3 regions of the Thermomonospora sp. CIF 1 genome follow, and region 2 is predicted to be linked to each of the others. Evidence: riboswitches for the same ligand, from Rfam matches in the RefSeq annotation. Region 2 holds a riboswitch; each other region holds the start of a gene.
The links. Region 2 has a riboswitch for cobalamin ahead of BUE48_RS23470 (energy-coupling factor ABC transporter permease). Riboswitches for the same ligand answer to the same signal wherever they lie in the genome.

Region 1: linked by a shared signal. The riboswitch ahead of cobN (cobaltochelatase subunit CobN) and the one ahead of BUE48_RS23470 (energy-coupling factor ABC transporter permease) in region 2 are both predicted to bind cobalamin.
Region 3: linked by a shared signal. The riboswitch ahead of BUE48_RS01720 (ABC transporter substrate-binding protein) and the one ahead of BUE48_RS23470 (energy-coupling factor ABC transporter permease) in region 2 are both predicted to bind cobalamin.

Annotation. Positions count from the first base shown of each region.
Region 1 covers NZ_MOYN02000013.1:89,539-96,141, reverse strand. The annotation lists gene cobN (cobaltochelatase subunit CobN) at 1-2,190, opposite strand, end outside; cobalamin riboswitch at 2,229-2,400, opposite strand; gene BUE48_RS06400 (cupin domain-containing protein) at 2,487-2,846, shown strand; gene BUE48_RS06395 (DUF1444 family protein) at 3,013-3,690, opposite strand; gene BUE48_RS06390 (cobyric acid synthase) at 3,763-5,268, opposite strand; gene BUE48_RS06385 (cobalamin biosynthesis protein) at 5,265-6,242, opposite strand; tRNA gene BUE48_RS06380 (tRNA-Arg) at 6,458-6,531, shown strand.
Region 2 covers NZ_MOYN02000026.1:209,604-216,206, reverse strand. The annotation lists gene BUE48_RS23485 (energy-coupling factor ABC transporter ATP-binding protein) at 1-294, opposite strand, end outside; gene cbiQ (cobalt ECF transporter T component CbiQ) at 291-1,031, opposite strand; gene BUE48_RS23475 (energy-coupling factor ABC transporter substrate-binding protein) at 1,035-1,379, opposite strand; gene BUE48_RS23470 (energy-coupling factor ABC transporter permease) at 1,376-2,053, opposite strand; cobalamin riboswitch at 2,088-2,309, opposite strand; gene BUE48_RS23465 (YnfA family protein) at 2,365-2,697, opposite strand; gene BUE48_RS23460 (polysaccharide deacetylase family protein) at 2,720-3,547, opposite strand; gene BUE48_RS23455 (ABC transporter substrate-binding protein) at 3,785-5,386, shown strand; gene BUE48_RS23450 (ABC transporter permease) at 5,406-6,359, shown strand; gene BUE48_RS23445 (ABC transporter permease) at 6,352-6,603, shown strand, end outside.
Region 3 covers NZ_MOYN02000003.1:151,271-157,873, reverse strand. The annotation lists gene BUE48_RS01725 (SAM-dependent methyltransferase) at 1-783, opposite strand, end outside; cobalamin riboswitch at 1,046-1,230, shown strand; gene BUE48_RS01720 (ABC transporter substrate-binding protein) at 1,367-2,680, shown strand; gene BUE48_RS01715 (FecCD family ABC transporter permease) at 2,677-3,744, shown strand; gene BUE48_RS01710 (ABC transporter ATP-binding protein) at 3,749-4,747, shown strand; gene BUE48_RS01705 (MBL fold metallo-hydrolase) at 4,863-5,795, opposite strand; gene BUE48_RS01700 (hypothetical protein) at 5,856-6,077, opposite strand; gene BUE48_RS01695 (hypothetical protein) at 6,074-6,349, opposite strand.

The sequences.
Region 1 (6,603 bases), on a different contig from region 2:
TCCCGTCCCGGCCGGGGTCTTCTCGTCGTGCGGCGCGGAGTGGACGCGCACCCTCCGGCCGGGTTCGGCCAGCAGCTCTTTCTCCTCCACCCCATAGCGGCGGGCCAGCGCCGCCCGCAGGCCGGGCAGCGCCCCGGCCCGCCCGCTCCAGACCTGGGCGGCGCGCAGCACGGCCAGCACCAAATTGACGCGGGCCTCCCCTTCCGGGGCCTGGCCGAGGATGTGCAGGCCGTCGCGGATCTGCACGTCCTTGACCTCGCACAGGTAGCCGTCGACGTGCAGCAGGAAGTCGTCGAACTCCTCCTCCCCGGGCATCTCTTCTTGCTGCAGGTCGTGGTGGAGCTGCGCGGCCTTGATCAGCGTCCAGATCTGGGCGCGCACCGCCGGGAGCTTGGCCGGGTCCAGGGCCTGGACGGTGGCGTACTCGTCCAGCAGCTGCTCCAGCCGGGCCAGCTCGCCGTAGGTGTCGGCGCGGGCCATGGGCGGCACCAGGTGGTCGACGATCGTGGCGTGGCCGCGGCGTTTGGCCTGGGTGCCCTCGCCCGGGTCGTTGACGATGAACGGGTACACCAGCGGCAGGTCGCCGAGCACCGCATCGGGCGCGCACGAGGCCGACAGGCCCAGCCCCTTGCCCGGCAGCCACTCCAGCGTGCCGTGCTTGCCCAGGTGGACCACCGCGTCCGCGCCGAACGTCTCCGCCAGCCACCGGTAGGCGGCCAGGTAATGGTGGGACGGCGGCAGGTCGGGGTCGTGGTAGATCGCCACCGGGTTCTCCCCGAAACCCCGGGGCGGCTGGATCATCAGCACCACGTTGCCGAACCGCAGCGCGGCCAGCACGATGTCGGTGCCGTCCACATACAGCTCACCCGGCGGCTCGCCCCAGTGTTCACGGATGCGTTCACGCAGGTCGCCGGGGAGCCCGGCGAACCAGGCGGTGTAGGTCCGCAGCGGGACGCGGGCGGCGGCGCGCCGCAGCTGCTCTTCGGTCAGCCACTCGGTGTCGTGGCCGCCGGCGGCGATCAGCGCGTGGATGAGGGCGTCGCCACCGGCCGGGTCCCGCCAGAGGGTGTGGTCGTCGCCGAGGTCGTAGCCGGCCTCGGCCAGGCGGCGCAGCAGCCGCACCGCCGAGGCGGGGGTGTCCAGCCCGACGGCGTTGCCGACGCGGGAGTGCTTGGTCGGGTAGGACGACAGCACGATCGCCACGCGGCGCCGCTGCGGCGGGATGTGCCGCAGCCGGGCGTGCTTGACGGCGATGGCGGCCACCCGGTCGGCGCGTTCGGGGTCGGCCCGGTAGACGGGGATGCCGTCGGGGCCCTCCTCCTTGAAGGAGAACGGCACCGAGATCAGCCGTCCGTCGAATTCGGGGATGGCCACCTGCATCGCCGCGTCCATCGGCGACAGGGCGGCGTCGGAGTCCTCCCAGGCCCGGCGGGAGGTGGTCAGGCACAGCCCTTGGATCACCGGCACGTCCAGTTCGGCCAGCGCACCGGCGTCCCAGGCGTCCTCGTCGCCTCCGGCGCAGGCCGGGGAGGCGACCGACCCGCCGGCCGCCAGCACGGTGGCGATCAGCGCGTCCGCCTGCCCCAGCAGGTCCAGCAGGCCGGGCTCGGCGCCGCGCAGCGAGGCGCAGAAGACCGGCAGCGCGTTGGCGCCGTGCCGTTCGATCGCCTCGCACAGGGTGTCGATGAACGCGGTGTTGCCCGACAGTTCGTGCGCCCGGTAGAAGACCACCCCCACGGTGGGCCTGCCGTCGCGGCGGGGACGCTCGCCGTGCACCCCATAGGCGGGCATCCGGACCGGCGGGGCGAAGCCCTCGCCGGTCAGCAGCACCGCATCCGACAGGAACCGCGCCAGCTCCCGCAGGTTGGCGGCGCCGCCTTCGCGCAGGTAGTTCAGCGCCTCGGCGGCGACCCCCGCCGGGACGGTCGACAGTTCCATCAGCTCGGCGTCCGGGTCGGCCTCCCCGCCCAGCAGGACGAGCGGCAGCCCGCTCGCCCGCAGCGCCGCCACCCCCTCCGGCCAGGTCTTGCGCCCGCCCAGCAGCCGGACCACCACCGCGTCCACGCCCTCGGTGAGCGCGGGCAGCTCCGCCACGTCGATCCGGGTGGGGTTGGCGGTCACATACCCGGCCCCGGCCGCGCGGGCGGCCAGCAGGTCGGTGTCGGCCGTGGACAGCAGCAGCACGCGCATCGAACGCCTCCTTAGGGGGTTTCGCGCCCCGCATCGGATGGATCAGGCAGGCGACGGCGGCAGTCTCCTGGCTCCCGGATCCCCGGGTCTCCCCCGGCCTTCCAGCGTCACCGCCGTGGCCGCATGCGGGGGAGCCCTCCCCGGTCACAGTTGCGCGACAGCCCCGGATTCCCACCGGGTTCCTGCCCTGCCGTCGCCCGCAGTCTAGGCCGCTTTCTGCGGAGTGATCCGCCTCGGCCGTCCTTGACGCAGGTCGGCGAGGGTGCAAGCGTGAAAGTGACGGAGGGGGGACCGTCATGATCGAGGTCAAGCACATCGACAAGCCGGATGAGCGGCGCGACTTTCCCAACGGTCACCTGGAGGTGTTCACCATGACCGGGCTGACCGTGGGACGGGCCACGTTCGAGCCCGGGTGGCGCTGGTCGGAGTCGCTGCGGCCCATCGCCGGCACCGAGCTGTGCCAGTTCCACCACAACGGCTACATCGCCCAGGGCCGGCTGCGCATCCGCATGGAGGACGGCAGTGAGGCCGAGGTCGGTCCCGGCGACATGTTCGTGGCCACGCCCGGTCACGACGCATGGGTCGTCGGGGACGAGCCCTGCATCGCCTACGACTTCTCCAGCGGCATGGACGAGTACGCCAAGGCCAAGGACTGACAGGCGTGATCTGGTGAAGGGCCGGTGAGATCACCGGCCCTTCACCGTTGCGGTCCGGTGGGCGCCCGGCGCTGTGGCCGCAGGCGTGCACGTACGAACGGTGGGCCGGGCGCCGCGCCCCTTGCTTCCGGGTGCCCCGCCGGGCCGTTGAAAAAGGACCGGCGTCTTAGGCGAGGATCTGCCAGGAGCCGCCGCGCCGCACCAGCAGGTCCCTGGTCAGCAGCAGGTGGGGACGCTGGGGGGCGGCCAGGCCGCGGGGCGGGGCGCCGGCGGCCTCCTGCGGCGTCAGGTGCCGCTCATCGGTCCAGATCTGGTCGACCACCCAGCGCAGCTTGTCGATGCCGTCGACATGGCCGGTGCCGGTGGCCACGAACACGTCCCGGGCGGGCAGCGCCACCACCAGGTCGCCCTCGACGTCCTGGGCGAGCTTGTCGACGAACCCCTCATCGAGGATCAGGCCGGCCTCCAGGTCGCCGCCGGCCGTCACCGAGACCGCCCGCACGTCCGGGTACCAGTTGAACCGCACATCCGGGCGGAGCACGCGCAGATTGGCCACGGCCAGCTCACGCAGCTCCGCCGGCGCCACCCCCAGTTCGGCGCAGTGCCGCGCCGCCAGCTGCCGCAGCAGGCGGGACCCGGCGCCGCCGGCCGCCTCCGCGGGAGGGTCGATCGCGTAACCGACCAGCAGGTTCCCCACGAACGGCTCCACCACCGGAAGCTCGCTGTCGGGCAGCGGGAACTCCAGCTGCATCGCCACGGGCACCCGCGCCCGCATCACCGGGACGACCCGGGCGAGCGGTCCGGGCTGCGGCGGGGCGACGGCGCTGTGCCGGGACTGCATCATGCACGTTCCTCCTGCGGCTTTGCTCAGAGTGGCTCACCCTACCGGCATCGGGCCGGTCCGGCGCGCAACCGGTCACGGGAGCGGGCCCGCACCACCGGGGGGCACCACCGGCAGGTCCGGCGGGGCGCCCCGTTCGATCAGCCGCCACAGCGCGGCGGTGTCCAGGTGCCGTTCCACCAGGTCGCCGAGCGCGTCCAGACGGGCCTCGCGCAGCGCGCCGAAGGATACGCCGGGAGCGGGGGTGAAGTCCCGCCCGGCCGCCTCGGCGACGCGCCGCAGGAACTCCCGGCGGAAGCCGTCGCTTTCCAGCGCGCCGTGCCAGGTGGTGCCCCACACCGCGCCGACCCGGCAGCCGTCCAGGAACGGCTCGGCCGGCCCGGTCACGGTGGCGGCGCCGTGATGGATCTCATAGGCCCGCACGGGGTGGCCGTAGGCGGTGCCGACGGGCCGGCGGAGCGTCTTGTGCCGGGCGAACTCCACGCGGACCGGCAGCAGCCCCAGCCCGGGGACGCTTCCGGCGCCGGACTCCACCTCGTCGACGATCTCCTCCGCCAGCATCTGGTAGCCGCCGCAGATGCCCAGCACGGGGCGTCCCCGCCGGGCGCGAGCGGCGATCTGGTCGGCCAGGCCGCGTTCACGCAGCCAGGCCAGGTCGGCGACGGTGGCGCGGGAGCCGGGCAGCACCACCAGGTCGGCGTCGGCCAGCTCGCCGGGGGCGGTGGCGTACCGCACCGTCACGCCGGGTTCGCAGGCCAGCGCGTCCACGTCGGTGAAGTTGGAGATCCGCGGCAGCCGGACGACCGCCACGCGCAGCGTCTCGGCCCCGTGCGGCGGCCCGGCCGCGGCGGGCGGGCCGTCCAGGCCCAGGCTGTCTTCGACGTCCAGGCGCAGGCCGTCCAGCCAGGGCAGCACACCGTAGACGGGGCGGCCGGTCAGGTCGCGCAGCATGCGCAGCCCCGGCTCCAGCAGCTCCGGTGCGCCGCGGAACTTGTTGATGACGAACCCGGCGATGAGGGCCTGGTCGGCCGGTTCCAGCAGGCCCACCGTGCCGTAGAGGGCGGCGAACACCCCGCCGCGGTCGATGTCGCCCACCACCAGCACCGGCAGCCCGGCGGCCCGCGCCAGCCCCATGTTGGCGATGTCCCCGGCCCGCAGGTTGATCTCCGCCGGGCTGCCGGCCCCCTCGCAGATCACCACGTCGTACTCGGCGCGCAGGTGCGCCAGGCTCTCCAGCGCCGCCCGCCGCAGCCGGTCCCGGTGGGCGCCGTACCCCAGGGCGTCCACCTCCGCCACCGGGCGGCCCAGCAGCACCACCTGGCTGCGGCGGTCGCCGCCGGGCTTGAGCAGGATGGGGTTCATGTGCGCGGTCGGCTCGATCCGCGCCGCCTGCGCCTGCATCGCCTGGGCCCGGCCGATCTCGGCGCCGTCGGCGGTGACCATCGAGTTCAGCGACATGTTCTGGGCCTTGAAGGGGGCGACCTTCACGCCCTGCCGCACCAGCCACCGGCACAGCCCGGCGGTCAGCACGCTCTTGCCGGCATCGGAGGTCGTCCCGGCGACCAGCAGCGCCCCGCTCACCGGACGGCGCTCCGTCCTCGTACCGCCTGCCGCAGGCCCGCCCAGGCCGCCGCGCCCGCCGCGCAGCAGACGGCGGCGGCCCAGCCGACGGCGGCCGACAGGCGGACGGCGCGGGGAATGTCGGCGATCTCCGGTGGCGGGCCGTCCCCCAGGTGGGGGCGCCGCTCGACCCGGCCGCCGTAGACGTTGGCGCCGCCGAGCCGCACGCCCAGCGCCCCGGCGAACGCCGCCTCGCAGCGGCCGGCGTTGGGGCTGGGGTGGGCGGCGCCGTCCCGCCGCAGCACCGCCCGGCTGCGCCGGCCGCTCCCGCCCGCCACGGGGGCGCAGGCCGCGGTGAGCAGGGCGGTCAGCCGGGCGGGCACCCAGTTGGCCGCATCGTCCAGCCGGGCGGACGCCCATCCGAAGCGGCCGTAGCGTTCGTTGCGGTGGCCCACCATCGCGTCCAGCGTGTTGACCGCCCGGTAGGCCAGCAGCCCCGGAACGCCCGCCACCGCGCCCCACACCAGCGGGGCGACCACGGCGTCGCCGGTGTTCTCGGCGACGGACTCGACCGTGGCCCGCGCCAGCTCCCGGACGTCCAGGTGCCGGGGGTCGCGGCCGCACAGGTGGGGCAGCCGGGCACGGGCGGCCGCCAGATCCCCGGCCCGCAGCGCCGCGGCCATGGCCCGGCCCTCCCGGCCCAGCGATGTCCCGCCGAGCACCGTCCAGGTCGCCACGGCGGTCAGCGCCACGCGGGCGGTGCGGCCCGGCGCCAGCCGCTGCGCCAGCGCGCCGACCGCCGCGGCCCCGGCGACCAGGGTTCCGGCGTAGACGGCGCCGCGTCTTTTGGAGTCGGCGTGGATGCGCCGCTCCAGCGCCGCCGCCGCCTGCCCGAACATCGCCACCGGGTGGGCCCGCCGCGGGTCGCCCAGCGCCGCGTCCAGCGCCATCCCGGCCAGCAGTCCCAGCGCCCGTTCCACCGCCCGGTCAGTCATGCGGGGCGTCCAGCGCGTCACGGCCTTGTTCCACAGCCACGGTCAACAAAGATAGGGCCCGCCCGGATCCACCCAGCGCCGGATCTCCATGGCTTCACGCCCTCCGGTCCCCCTAAACTGTGGGACGCACCCGGCCATCAGCGCCGGATCCGCGCTCAGCCAAGGGTTCGCGACCATTCATCGCCGACGCCCACCGGCCGGGCGGGAGTGTGCGAGCGCCCGTAGCTCAGCTGGATAGAGCACCGGACTTCTAATCCGACGGTCGCAGGTTCGAATCCTGCCGGGCGCGCCGCAGGTCAGGGGGCGCATCGCGGGCTCGGCGGGGCTGCCTCGAAAGACACCCGTGCAGCGAGAGCAGGCC
Region 2 (6,603 bases):
GTCGGCGGCGAACAACTGGTCGTCGGGGTCCTGCAGCACCAGCTGGACGTGGGTGCGCAGCTCGGTCAGCCCCCGGCGGGAGTAAGAGACCGGCTTGCCGTGCAGGCGGATCTCGCCGCGCAGGGGACGCAGCCCGCCGGTCATCAGCCGCAGCAGCGTCGTCTTGCCCGCCCCGTTGGGCCCCAGCAGCACCAGCACCCGCCCCGGCGGCACGTGCAGCGACAGGCCGGTGAAGACCGGCGGCGCGCCCTCGTAGGCGTAGGCGACGTCATGGACGCTGAGAACGGCGCTCACAGCAGGTTCCCCAAGGCGAAGGTCACCGAGGCCGCCGCGACCGCCGGCAGCGGGGCGGCGGCCAGGAACGGGGTGCGCAGCGGGATCTCGGCGACGACCACCGGCAGGCTCCCGGTGTAGCCGCGCCCGGCCAGCCCGGCCTCCAGCCGCCGGGCCCGGTCGAAGGAGCGGACGAACACCGCCGAGCCCAGCCCGCCCAGGGACCGCCAGGCGGCCCGCAGCGACCGGTCGCCCAGCCGCCCGGCCTGGGCCTGCCGGGTCCGCCGGGCGGTGTCCAGCACGACGAACAGCAGCCGGTACACCAGCGCCGTCACCTCCACCAGCGCCGCCGGCAGCCCCAGCCGGGTCAGCCGGGGCAGCGCGTCGGCCAGCGGCGTGGTCCCGGCGAACAGCACCTGGCACAGCACGGCGGCGCCGCAGCGGGCCACCACCTCGCCCGCCCGGCCCGCCCCGCCGTCGGCCCAGCCGATCCCGTCCGGGCCGACCGTCACCAGGAACGTCAGCGCCCCGGTCAGCACGAACCCCAGCGGGATGCGGGCGGCCCGCAGCAGGGTGCGCGGCGGCATCCGCGCCCAGCACAATGCCACCGCCAGCGTGACCGCGGCGGTGACCGGCGCGCCCGGCCAGGGCGGCAGCAGCAGCGCACAGCCCAGCAGCCCACCGGCCAGCAGCGCCTTGGCGGCCGGGTGGTGCCGCCGCCAGGGGCTGCGGTAGGCCGCCGCGTCGATGGCGAGCACCGATCAGCCGTCGCCGTCCGCTCGCCGCTTCGCCCCCTGCGTCGCGGTGAGCCGCCGTTTGGTGCGCACCACCCCGAAGCAATAGCCGAGCACCCCTGCCCCCAGCGCCGCCTGCAGGGCGAACAGCGCCGATTCGATCTCCCCGGACGGCGGCTCGTACAGCGGGCTGAACCAGGGCTCGTAATCGGGGTCGTGCTCGGCGATCACCGTTTCGGCCCGCCCGTCGGCCCCGGCGAACGGCTCTTCCTCGCCGTCCCCGGCGCCCATCGCCAGTGGGGCGACCGCCAGCGCCGCCACCGCCAGCACGATCAGCAGGTTGATCAGCCCGCCGCGCGTCCGTGCGCTCATGAGGCCACCGCCTTCTCGCGTCCGCGCAGCACGCCCAGCCGGATCAGGTCGGCCGCGGCCGAGGTGCGCAGCAGCCGGACGACCAGCACCGTCAGCAGGCCCTCGCTGACCGCCAGCGGAAGCTGGGTGACGGCGAAGACCCCGCCGAACTTGGCCAGCGCCCCGGCGAACCCGCCCTGCGGATCGGGGAAGGCCAGCGCCAGCTGCGCGGAGGTGACGCAGTAGGTGACCAGGTCGGCGGCGAAGGCCCCGGCGAACACCGCCGGCAGCAGCCCGAGCCGGCGGGTCAGCAGGTAGCCGCCGTAGCCGACCCACGGCCCGATGACGGCCATGGAGAAGACGTTGGCGCCCAGCGTGGTCAGCCCGCCGTGCGCCAGCAGCAGCGCCTGGAAGACCAACGTGATGGTGCCGAGCACCGTCATGATCGGCGGACGGAACAAGATGGCGCCCAGCCCGGTGCCGGTCGGGTGCGAGCAGCTGCCGGTGACCGAGGGGATCTTCAGCGCCGACAACACGAAGCAGAACGCCCCGGAGGCGCCCAGCAGCAGCTTGCTTTCAGGGTCGGCCGCAACGCGGCGGCTCAGCGTGACGACGCCGTGGACGACGAACGGGGCCGCCGCCACGGACCAGGCGATGGCATGGGAGACGGGGAGATAGCCCTCGGCGATGTGCACGGGCGGACACCCAACCTTTCCAGCACCTCGTGGACGGTGGTCGAACGCCGTGGCCGGTCTCCTGGCTGACGGTCCAGCCCGCCGTTCGACCTTCCCAGGCGCCTGCGCCCAGTGGTCTCCCCGCCCGGCACCGGCCGGGGAAAGAACGGCGGGATCTCCCGATCACAGTGGCGAGGGCCGCTCCGGCCTTGGCGCGCTCCCGGAAAAGGGACGCGCCGCACCGGTATTCCCGAACACCACGGCCCATACAGCCTAGCCATACGCACACAAATGTGCATGCATAGGGACGTATATCTGCCGCCGAGGACAGTTCAGCCGCGCGGCGCGTACATGATGACCGCGACGCCCAGCAGGCACAGGGCGGCGCCGGCCAGGTCCCAGCGGTCGGGGCGGAAGCCGTCCATCACGATGCCCCACACCAGCGACCCGGCCACGAAGACACCGCCGTAGGCGGCCAGGATGCGGCCGAAATGGGGGTCGGGCTGGAAGGTGGCGACGAAGCCGTAGGCGCCCAGCGCCAGCACCCCGGCGGCGATCCACCACAGCCCGCGATGCTCCCGCCAGCCCTGCCAGACCAGCCAGGCACCGCCGATCTCGGCCAGCGCGGCCAGGGCGAACAGCAGCAGCGAGCGCACCACGGTCATCGGCGGCAACCTACCGTGCGGGTCACAGCGGGACGAAGGTCATGCCGCGCTTCTTCAGCCTGGGCACCACCTCGCGCAGCGCCGCGACGGTCTGCGAGCGGTCGCCGCCGCCGTCGTGGCAGAGCATGATCGCCCCGTCCTTGCTGCGCAGCAGGGCGCGCTTGATGCGGGCCACCCCGGGACGGCGCCAGTCCCACGGGTCGACCTCCCAGCCGATCGGGATCATCCCGTACTCGGCGACCTTCTCCATCACCTGGCGCGACCAGGCGCCGCCGGGAGAGCGGAAGTACTTGGGGACCACCCCGGTGGCCTGGGCGATCCGGGCGTGGGCCTCGGCGATCTCGCGGTGGATGCGCTTGCCGCCGATCCGGTCGAAGCCCATCGGGTGGGTCATGGTGTGGTTACAGATCTGGTGCCCGGCCTCCACGATGCGCCGCGTCAGCGCCGGGTGCTCCTTGACCATCTCGCCCACCACGAAGAACGTGGCCGTCACCTGGTGCTCGGCCAGCAGGTCGAGCACCTGCGGCGTGTACTTGGGGTGCGGGCCGTCGTCGATGGTCAGCGAGATCGTCTTGGGCGGGCGGGCCGGGTCGAGCTGGTCGAGGTTGGTGATCGCCTCCTTGTAGCGGCGCACCCGGACCGGGCGCCAGGCCGGGTGCCCGGGCAGGGTGGGCGTCGGCGTCGGCGACGGCGTCCGCGGCGCGGGGGCCGCGGTGGGGGTCTGCGGGGAGGCGCCGGAGCCCGAGGCCTCGGCCGTGCCGCGCACGCTGTCCGATCCGACCGCAACCGCGAAACCCACGGCGCCCAGCGTCCACAGCAGGCGGCGCCGAGACGGCTCGCTGAACTCCATGACCCCACACGTTATAGGGCGTTTCACCATTCAAGCGGCGTATCCGTGACACAACCCGTTCAAGAACGCCGATCCCGCCCAAGGAGCCCCCTGCCCCCTCCTTCTGACTAGGAGTGATCACCCTGCAAAGTCCCGATCAGTGGGACAAGTCACATTCGACCTGGTCAGGCGCTGGTTATGTCATCTCGCTCAACACGGGTGACTCAGGTCACTTGGTGCAGAGGGGGGAAGAAGGAAATGTCCAGCAAGAGGTGGCTGCGCGGCGCCGCCGGGGCGCTCGCGGTCGTGGCGCTGACGGCGGCATGCACCTCGGGCGGAAGCGGCGACGGCCAGAGCAAGGCCCAGCCCCAGGCCACCTACAAGGTCGGCATGATCGGCACCGACTCCGGCGGCACCCCGGTCAAGGGCGGGACGCTGACGTTCAGCACCTACACCGAGGCCGGCCTGCTCGACCCGGCGCAGACCATCGTCGCCGGCTCCACCGGCGGCATCGAGATGGCCGCGGTCTACGACGTGCTGCTGCGCTGGGACAGCGCCTCCGGCGAGGTCGTCCCGCAACTGGCCAAGGACATGAAGGCCAGTGACGACAACAAGACCTGGACGCTCACCCTGCGCGAGGGCGTGAAGTTCAGCGACGGCAAGCCGCTGGACGCCGAGGCCGTCAAGTGGAGCATCGAGCGTTACGTCGACAAGGGCGGCGACGACGCGATGCTGTGGAAGCGCAACGTCGAGGCCGTCGAGACGCCCGACGACCTGACCGTGGTCTTCAAGCTCAAGAAGGGCTGGGCCGACTTCGACTTCATGCTCACCGGCGGCCTCGGCATGATCGTCGCCAAGTCCGCCGACGCAGGCAAGGAGTTCAAGCCGGTCGGCGCGGGCGCCTTCACCTTCGGCAGCTACAAGCCGAAGGAGGAGATGATCCTCAACGCCCGCGAGGACTACTGGGACGGGCGGCCCAACCTCGACAAGATCCGCATCACCTACATCGCCGACCCCAACGCCGCGCTGGACACCCTCAAGTCCGGCCAGACCCAGGTCGGCTTCTTCCGTGACCCGCTGGTCGTCCAGAAGGCCCTGGACGCCGGCTACCACGGCTTCATGAACATGGTGGCGCTCGGCAACGTCGCCGTCATCAACGCCGCCAAGGGCCGGCCCGGCGCCGACGCGCGGGTGCGGCAGGCGATGTTCCACGCCATCAACCCGGACGTGATCTACCAGCGCGCCTACTCGGGCGTCCTGCAGGGCAGCTCGGAGATCTTCCCGAGCTTCTCGCGCTGGCACACCGGCACCAAGCCGCTGGCCTACGACCCCGACAAGGCCAAGCAGCTGCTGGAGCAGGCCAAGGCCGACGGCTTCGACGGCAAGATCAAGTACCTGGACGCCCAGGACCCGGCCTCCCAGGCCACCGCGTTGGCGATCAAGGCGATGCTGGAGAGCGTCGGCTTCCAGGTGGAGCTGGACCTGGTGCGCACCCCCACCGACCAGATCACCCGGGTGGCGGCCAAGCGCGACTACGACATGTCGGGCTGGGGCCTGAGCTGGCGCGAGGCCGGCCCCTACGGCCGGATGTTCACCACCTTGCACAGCGAGGGCAACGCCACGGTCGGCATGGCGACCACCCCCGAGATGGACGCCCTGATCGAGGAGTTCCAGGGCGCCGCCACCCCTGAGGAGCAGCGCGCCGTCATGGCACGCATCCAGGAGCAGTGGAACAAGGACGTCCCCGCCCTGGTGTTCGGCCCGATGCCGGAGTTCGTGGCCTGGCCGAAGACCGTGCACGGCGTCGAAGGCACCGTCAACAGCATGATCCTGCTGGACGACGCCTGGATCGGCCAGTAAGGGGAGAAGGCGGCCGTACATGGCGCGCAAAACGATCAGGCGGCTGGGCGAGCTCGTCCTGGTGCTGCTGATCGTCGGTGCGGGCACCTTCGCGCTCATGGACCTGATGCCCGGCGACCCGGCGGTGGTCGTCCTCGGCGAGGGTCACACCGAGCAGGAGTACGCGGCCAAGCGCGAGGAGATGGGGTTGAACGACCCCATCTCCGTGCGCTTCGCCGACTGGCTGGCATCGGCGGTCACCGGCGACTTCGGAGTCTCGTTCATCCCGCCCCACCACGAGGTCTCCGGCCGGATCGCCGCGGCCCTGCCGGTGAGCGTGGAGCTGGCGGCGCTGGGGCTGCTCATGGCCCTGGTGATCGCCGTCCCGCTGGCGATGTGGTCGGCCTACCACGCCGGCGGCCGGGTGGACCGGCTGGTCAGCGCCGGCACCTTCGGGGTGCTCTCGCTGCCCAGCTTCCTGGCCGGAATGTTGCTGATCATGGTGTTCGCCAACGGGCTGGGCTGGTTCCCCCGCGCCGAGTGGGTGCGCCTGAGCGAGAGCGTCGGCGACAACCTCTACCACGCCTTCCTGCCCGCGCTGACGATCGCGCTGGTGGAGGCGGCGATGTTCACCCGCGTGCTGCGCGGCGACCTGATCGCCACGCTGCAGGAGGACTACATCCTGGCCTCCAAGGCCAAGGGCATGCCCCCGGTGCACGTGCTGGTGCGGGACGCGCTGCGCCCGTCGTCCTTTTCGCTGATCACGCTGCTGGGCATCAGCCTGGGCCGGCTGATCGGCAGCACGGTGATCGTGGAGTACCTGTTCTCGCTGCCCGGCATGGGCACCCTCATCATCAGCGCCGCCGACGAGGGGGACGTGCCCACGGTGCAGGGGGCGGTGCTGGTCATCGCGCTGATCTACGTGCTGGCCAACGCGCTGATCGACCTTTCCTACGGCTACCTCGACCCACGAATCAGGCGGGCACATGTCTGAGATCACCGTCGCGCAGCAGACCGCCCCGGCGGCCGGGCGCCGGATCTCCCGGCCGGGCCTGGCGCTGAGCGTGCTCGGCCTGGCCGTCGCGGGCGGCTCGCTGGGCGCGCCGCTCATCGGCTGGGTGCGCTTCGGCGGGTTCGTGGCCGGGCTGGTCGTGCTCTACCTGGGGCTGGCGGCGCTCGGCCGGGGGCTGTTCGGCCCGTCCTTCGACCTGGCGTTCTGGGCGTGCCTGGGCTGGCTG
Region 3 (6,603 bases), on a different contig from region 2:
GGGCTTCAGCTCTTCGGGGACGGGGGGCAGCGGCGGCTGGTCGGGGTCGGGGCGCCAGTCGTTGACGTCCACCAGGCCGGGCGCCACCGGCTCCAGTCCCGCCAGCAGGGCCTGGACCTCCTGCGGGCTGCGGGTCTGCCAGGTCAGGCCGTAGGCGCTGAGCTGAGAGTTCATCAAGGCGCGGTGCGCGGGGTCGTCCGAGGTGGCCTGGGTGAAGGCGATGTAGCCGCCCGGGGCGATGCGGTCGATCACGGTCTGCAGGATCCGGCGCGGGTCGTCCTTGTCGGGCAGCATGTGGCCGACCGACAGGAACAGCACCGCCACCGGCTCATCGAAGTCGATCAGCCGCTTGGTCTCCGGGTGGTCGAGGATCTCCTCCACCTGGCGGATGTCGGCCCTGATCACCGTGGTGGAGTCGTCGTCGGCCAGCAGCGCCCGGCCGTGCGCCAGCACGATCGGGTCGATGTCGACGTAAACGACGCGGGAGTCCGGGGCGAACCGCTGGGCGACCTGGTGGACGTTGTTGTCGGTGGGCAGCCCGCAGCCCATGTCGATGAACTGCCTGATTCCCGCCTCGGCCGCCAGGTGGCGCACCACCCGGTACAAAAACAGCCGGTTCTCCCGGGCGGCGTCCAGGGCTTCCGGCAGGTTCTTCAGCATCTGCCGGACGAACTGCCGGTCGGCCTCGTAGTTGTCCTTGCCGCCCAGCATCCAGCCATAACCCCGCGCCGGGGAGGGAATGTCGGTGCGCACTCCTGAGAAAGGCAGCTCCGCAGAGACCATGAAAAGCTCCGATTCTCGGAGGATGTGGAGGGGACTCGGCTCAGAATATCACCGAATCCACTTCCGGGAAGGGCGAATTACCCGCAACAAAAAGACCTCGTTAATCGGACCGAAAATGCAGTTCCGTCTCTTTATGCAACTCCTTGTGACGAACGCATGACCCCGTTCCGGGCGGCGCCCCCAGGGCTTGCGGGCCCGTGAGCCCTCACGAGCCCTGTGAAACGGCGGCGGACGCGCCCCCGGCCCCATGGACACCGGAACAGCCCATATGCGAAGATTGCACGCCGTAGGCGACGGCGGACGAGGAAGCCGGTGCGAGTCCGGCGCGGTCCCGCCACTGTGATCGGCGAGCGGACCCCGATGACGCCACTGCCCGCACGCGGGTGGGAAGGCCGGGGCGAGCGACGACCCGAGAGCCAGGAGACTCACGCAGTCGCCTCCTCAGTCAGATGGGGCGGATCTCCCCATGAGAGGACACGCCGGGCTCCGGCGTGCCGCGGGACTCTCTGGAACGGTCCGTCCCACCGCCTGCCGCGGACGCCGTCGAGGAACGGCCGCCGCGGCCAGTCTCGCAGGAGCGCCAGTGAACCTTGTGCACCGAGCCGGGCGCACCCCGGCCGAACGGCAGCCGGACCCGTCCCTGCCCCACCGCCCGGAGGCGGGGCGTCCCGCCGAGGGGGGCTCATCGCGCACCTTCCGCACCCGCCGGGCATGGCCGCTGGCCACGGCGCTGGTGGCCCTGTCGCTCGTGGCGAGCGCGTGCGGCGGGGACGGCCAGGGGTCGCAGGCGGCCCAAGGCGACCGCTGCGTCAAGGAATTCGACGCCTCCAAGGACTACTTCCCGGTCAAGCAGACGATCCGGCACGCCACCAACTTCACCCTGACCTACGCCAAGAACTACCAGGTCGTCACCGTCAAGCAGCCCGCCCCGGGGGCCAAGCCGCAGACCTATGTGCTGGTGCGCTGCGGCACCCCCGCCCCCAAGGCCGAAGGCGAGCTCAAGGACGCGGTGGTGGTCGAAACCCCGGTGCGCACGCTGTTCGCCTCCTCGACCACGCACCTGCCGTTCATCACCGACCTGGGCGTGCTGGACCGGCTCAAGGGCGTGGCCTCCGCCGGGCTGATCACCTCCCCGCAGGTGCGCGAGCGGGTGGCGGCCAAGCAGATCATCGAGTACGCCGACATCACCGGGCAGGAGATCGACACCGAGAAGGTGATCGGCGCCCGTCCGGACGTGCTGATGACCGACGGCAACGACGTGCCCGCCCACCAGACGCTGCGCAACGCCGGCATCAAGATCGTCGCCAACGCCGAGTGGCAGGAGACCAGCGCGCTCGGCCGGGCCGAGTGGATCAAGTTCGTGGCCGCGCTCACCGGCACCGAGGCCAAGGCCACCGAGGTGTTCGACAAGGTCGCCGCCGCCTACCAGGAGCTGGCCGCCAAGGCCAAGCAGGCCGAGCCGGTCTCGGTGCTGCCCGGCCAGATGTTCCAGGGCCAGTGGGCCATCCCCAACGGGGAGAGCTTCATGGCCAAGCTGATCGCCGATGCGGGCGGCACCTACGCCTGGGCCGACACCAAGGGCACCGGCAGCACCAATTTGGACCTGGAGACCGTGCTGTCCAAGGCCCGCGACGCCGAGGTCTGGCTGCCCCAGATGAACGACTGGAAGTCCCTGGAGGACGTCCGCAAGGCCGACCCCCGCTACGCCGAGTTCGCCGCGTTCAAGTCCGGCAAGGTCTGGTCGATGAACAAGGTGCTCGGCCCCGGCGGCGGCAACGACTTCTACGAACGCGGCGTGGGCCGTCCCGACCTGATCCTGGCCGACCTGGTGGCCATCTTGCACCCGGAGTTGATGCCGGGCCACACGTTCACCTTCTACCAGCAGCTCGCCCGTTGACCGAGCCCGCATTCGCCCCGGCCGCCCGCCGCCGCACGGCCGTCATGGCCGTGCTGGCGGCGGCGGTCGCGGTCTCCTTCGTGCTGGCGGTGGCGCTGGGATCCACCACGATCCCGCTCGACCAGGCGGTGGCGGCGCTGCTGCGCCTGGAGAACGCCGACCCCGGCGCGCAGACCATCATCTGGACGGTGCGGCTGCCGCGGGCCATCACCGCGCTGCTGGCCGGGGCGGCGCTGTCGGTGGCCGGGGTGCAGATGCAGACGCTGTTTCGCAACCCGCTGGCCGAGCCCTACATCCTGGGGGTCAGCTCGGGCGCCAGTTTGGGCGTGGCGCTGGTGGTCACCGGGTGGGGCGGGCTGGCCTCCGCCTTCACCGGCGGCGTCGCCGGGCTGGGCCGCGCCGGGATCGTGGTGGCCGCCTCGGCCGGGGCGGCGGCCGTGCTGGGGCTGGTGCTGGCGCTGTCGCGGCGGGTGCGCTCGGTGGTCACGCTGCTGATCATCGGGGTGATGGTGGGCTCGACCACCGCCTCCCTCATCACCTTGCTGCTGGCCTACTCCGACGCCCAGCGCGCCCAGCAGTACCTGGGGTGGAGCCTGGGCAGCTACTCCGGAACCACCTGGGGGGACCTGGCCCTGTTCACACCCGTGTGCACCGCGGCCCTGGCGGCGGCCCTGATGGGCGTCAAGCCTTTGAACGCCATGCTGCTGGGGGAGAACTACGCCCGCACCATGGGCGTGCGGGTGCGCCGGGTCCGCACCGCCACGCTGCTGACGGCGTCGGTGCTGGCCGGTTCGGTCACCGCCTACTGCGGCCCGGTGGCCTTCCTGGGCCTGGCCGTGCCGCACATGGCCAAGCTGCTGCTGGGCACCGCCGACCACCGGGTGCTGATGCCGGCGTCGGTGCTGCTGGGCGGTGCGGTCTCGCTGGTCTGCTGCATCGCCACCCAGGCCCCCGGCAGCGGCGCCGTGCTGCCGCTGAACGCGGTCACCACCGTGCTGGGCGCCCCCGTGGTCATCGCCGTCCTGCTGCGCAGCCGCGCCGCCCAGACCGGATGGGCGGGGTGAGGCCATGCTGTCGCTGCGATCGCTGAGCGTCGGCTACCCCGGACGGCGCCGCCGCCCGGCCCGGCGCGTCCTGGAAGGGCTGGAGGCGGTGGCGCGGCCCGGCGACCTGACCGTGCTGATCGGCCCGAACGGCACCGGCAAGTCCACGCTGCTGCGCACCCTGGCCGGGCTGCAGCCGGCGCTGGAGGGGCAGGTCCTGCTGGACGGCTCCCCCATCACCGCCCTGGACGAGGTGGAACGGGCCCGCCGGATCGCCGTGGTGCTCACCGAACGGGACCTGCCCGCCCTGCTGACCGCCCGGGAGCTGACCGGCCTGGGCCGCCACCCCCACACCGGCTTCACCGGGCGGCTCACCGCCGCCGACCAAGCGGTCATCGACTGGGCCCTGCAGGTGACCGGCGCCGCGCACCTGGCGCACCGCCCGGTGACCGAACTGTCGGACGGGGAGCGGCAGCGGGTGCTCACCGCCCGCGCCCTGGCCCAGGAGCCGTCGGCGATCCTCCTGGACGAGCCCACCGCCTTCCTGGACGTGCCGTCCCGGGTGGCGCTGATGGGGCTGCTGCGGCGCCTGGCCCGCGAACGCTCCCTGGTCGTCGTGGTCTCCACCCACGACCTGGAGCTGGCCCTGCGGATCGCCGACCGGATCTGGCTGATCGACCCGGCGGGCGCGCTGCACTGCGGCACCCCCGAGGAACTGACGCTGAACGGGACGATCGGCGCGTCCTTCGACGGCGAGGAACTGACCTTCGAGGCCGCCTCGGGCGTGTTCGTCCTGCACGGCAAGGGCCGCGGCACCGCCCGCGTCACCGCCGACGGCACCCGCCGCCCCCTGCTGGAACGCGCCCTGACCCGCGCCGGCTGGCACCCGTCCCCCGAAGGCCCCGCCGACCTCGCCGTGACCTGGACCGGCGAGGCCTACGAGGCCGTCCGCGACGGCACCGCCCACCGCTTCACCTCGCTGGCCGACCTGACCGACTGGGCCCGCCACGAGGCGAACCGGTGACCGGCACCGCACACCGGCAACCGGCCCGGCTCTCGGCGGGCGCGCAAGCCCGGTGCCGCCCCGGCGGGCCGGAACGCGCGGCCGCCGCGCAGACCGGACGGCGGCGGAGGAGCGTCTAGCGGACGGGAAGAAGGGTGGTCTCCCGCCAAAGGTCCGGCAGGACCAGGCGGACGCCGTCGCGGCGGCTCTGCTCGACCAGGAAGCGCATCGAGACGGCGATGTCGTCGGCGAAGTAGGGGAACGGGCGCAGCGGGGCGGTCAGCAAGGGGGTGGTGAAGTCGTCCCAGTGGATCGGGATGACGACCTCGGCGCCGGTGGCGCGGACGATCTCCGCCCAGTAGCGGCGGCGGTAGTCGTCGTCCTGCTTGCCGAGCTGGCCGATGCCCAGGTAGACGATGTCGGCGCGGTGCCCGTCCAGCCGTCCCGGCACGAAACCGGCGCTGCCGTGGACCAGCACGGTCCCCAGCGGGTGGCGGAAGAACACCGAGTACGCCTCGCCCGTCCGGTACGCCCTGGCCCGGGCGGGCGGGGACAGCGGCGCGTCGATGACGCCGGGGGCCAGGTCGCCGGGGCAGTGCACGCCGACGACGAACGTGACCTCGAAATCCCCGAAGCGCACCGTCTCCCCGTCCTCCACGGTGCGCAGCGCCTCCTCGGGCAGCCCGTGCCCGCGCCCGATGTTGGCGCTGGAGTGCGACCCCACCAGCTTCGCCCCCAGCCGCTCGGCGATCACCGGGGCGTCCATGGCGTGGTCGTAGTGGGAGTGGACGCAGATCACCGCCGCCAGCGACCCGGCATGCCCGATGCCCGCCCGCCGCAGGCAGGCGTCGATCACCTCCCGGTCGGGCGCGATCCGCCCCAGCCCCACCCGCAGCCAGCCCGGCCGGGTGAAGAACCCGTCGGTCAGCAGCGCGGTGTCCCCGTCCCGCAGCAGCACGCTGCTGGTCCCCAGGAACATCCCCGACACCCCGCCGTCCCCCTCGGCCACCGGAACGCCGACCAGCCCGGCGAACGCGTCCATCCGCGGACGTCCCAAAGGCCACCGCATGCGCACCTCCCAAAGCCGCCCGCGATCATCGCATACGCCCGCAGGGATGGGGATGGCCCCTTATACGCCGATCCCAAGGACGTCCCGGGCCGTCGCGCTGTAGACGACGCGGTGCCCGTCGGTCAGCAACGCCACGGCGATCGGCCACCAGCACAGCGCGCACCAGAACGACCCATCGGCGGTGGCCACCACCGCGGCCGGCGCCAGCACCGGCCCGTGGACGGCCCCCTCGCACACCTGCCCGGCCGGTGCCACGTCCACCCGGTAGACCTCACCGGTCACCGCACGTCCCGGCCGAACCCGCCGCCGCTGCCCCTGTCGGCGGACCCCAGCGCGCGCCGTTCGACGGCGTTCATCGCCGCCCACAGCTCGCCGGCGTCACGGCCCTCGACGATCGCGACCGCGGCGCCCTGCCAGGTCGGCACCGCCCGTCGGGAGGCCACGCCCCACCACACCACCCAGCGGGGCGCGCGTTCCCGCTCGATGCTCGCGGCGATCCACCGCTGCCGGGGGTCATAGACCCGCGACCGGCTCGCGCCCCGGCGAGTACGCACGGACGCCCTCGTCTTCTCATGGCCAGACCCTGGGAAGCGGCGTGCCCTGCGGGGCACAGCGGCCACCGGCCGCTGCTGAGAGTCGCGCGAAGAAGTCGTGCTCATGACTCACAGAGTCACGGCCGTCGCGGTGCGTAACGTCCCCAGCAGGAACATTCATTCCGCGGTCACGTCGGACGGCATGAGCTACCCGGTTCGCCCGCAGTGCTCGACCTTCATGCCTGGGAGCACCTCAAAGGGCTCGGCCGTCTGAT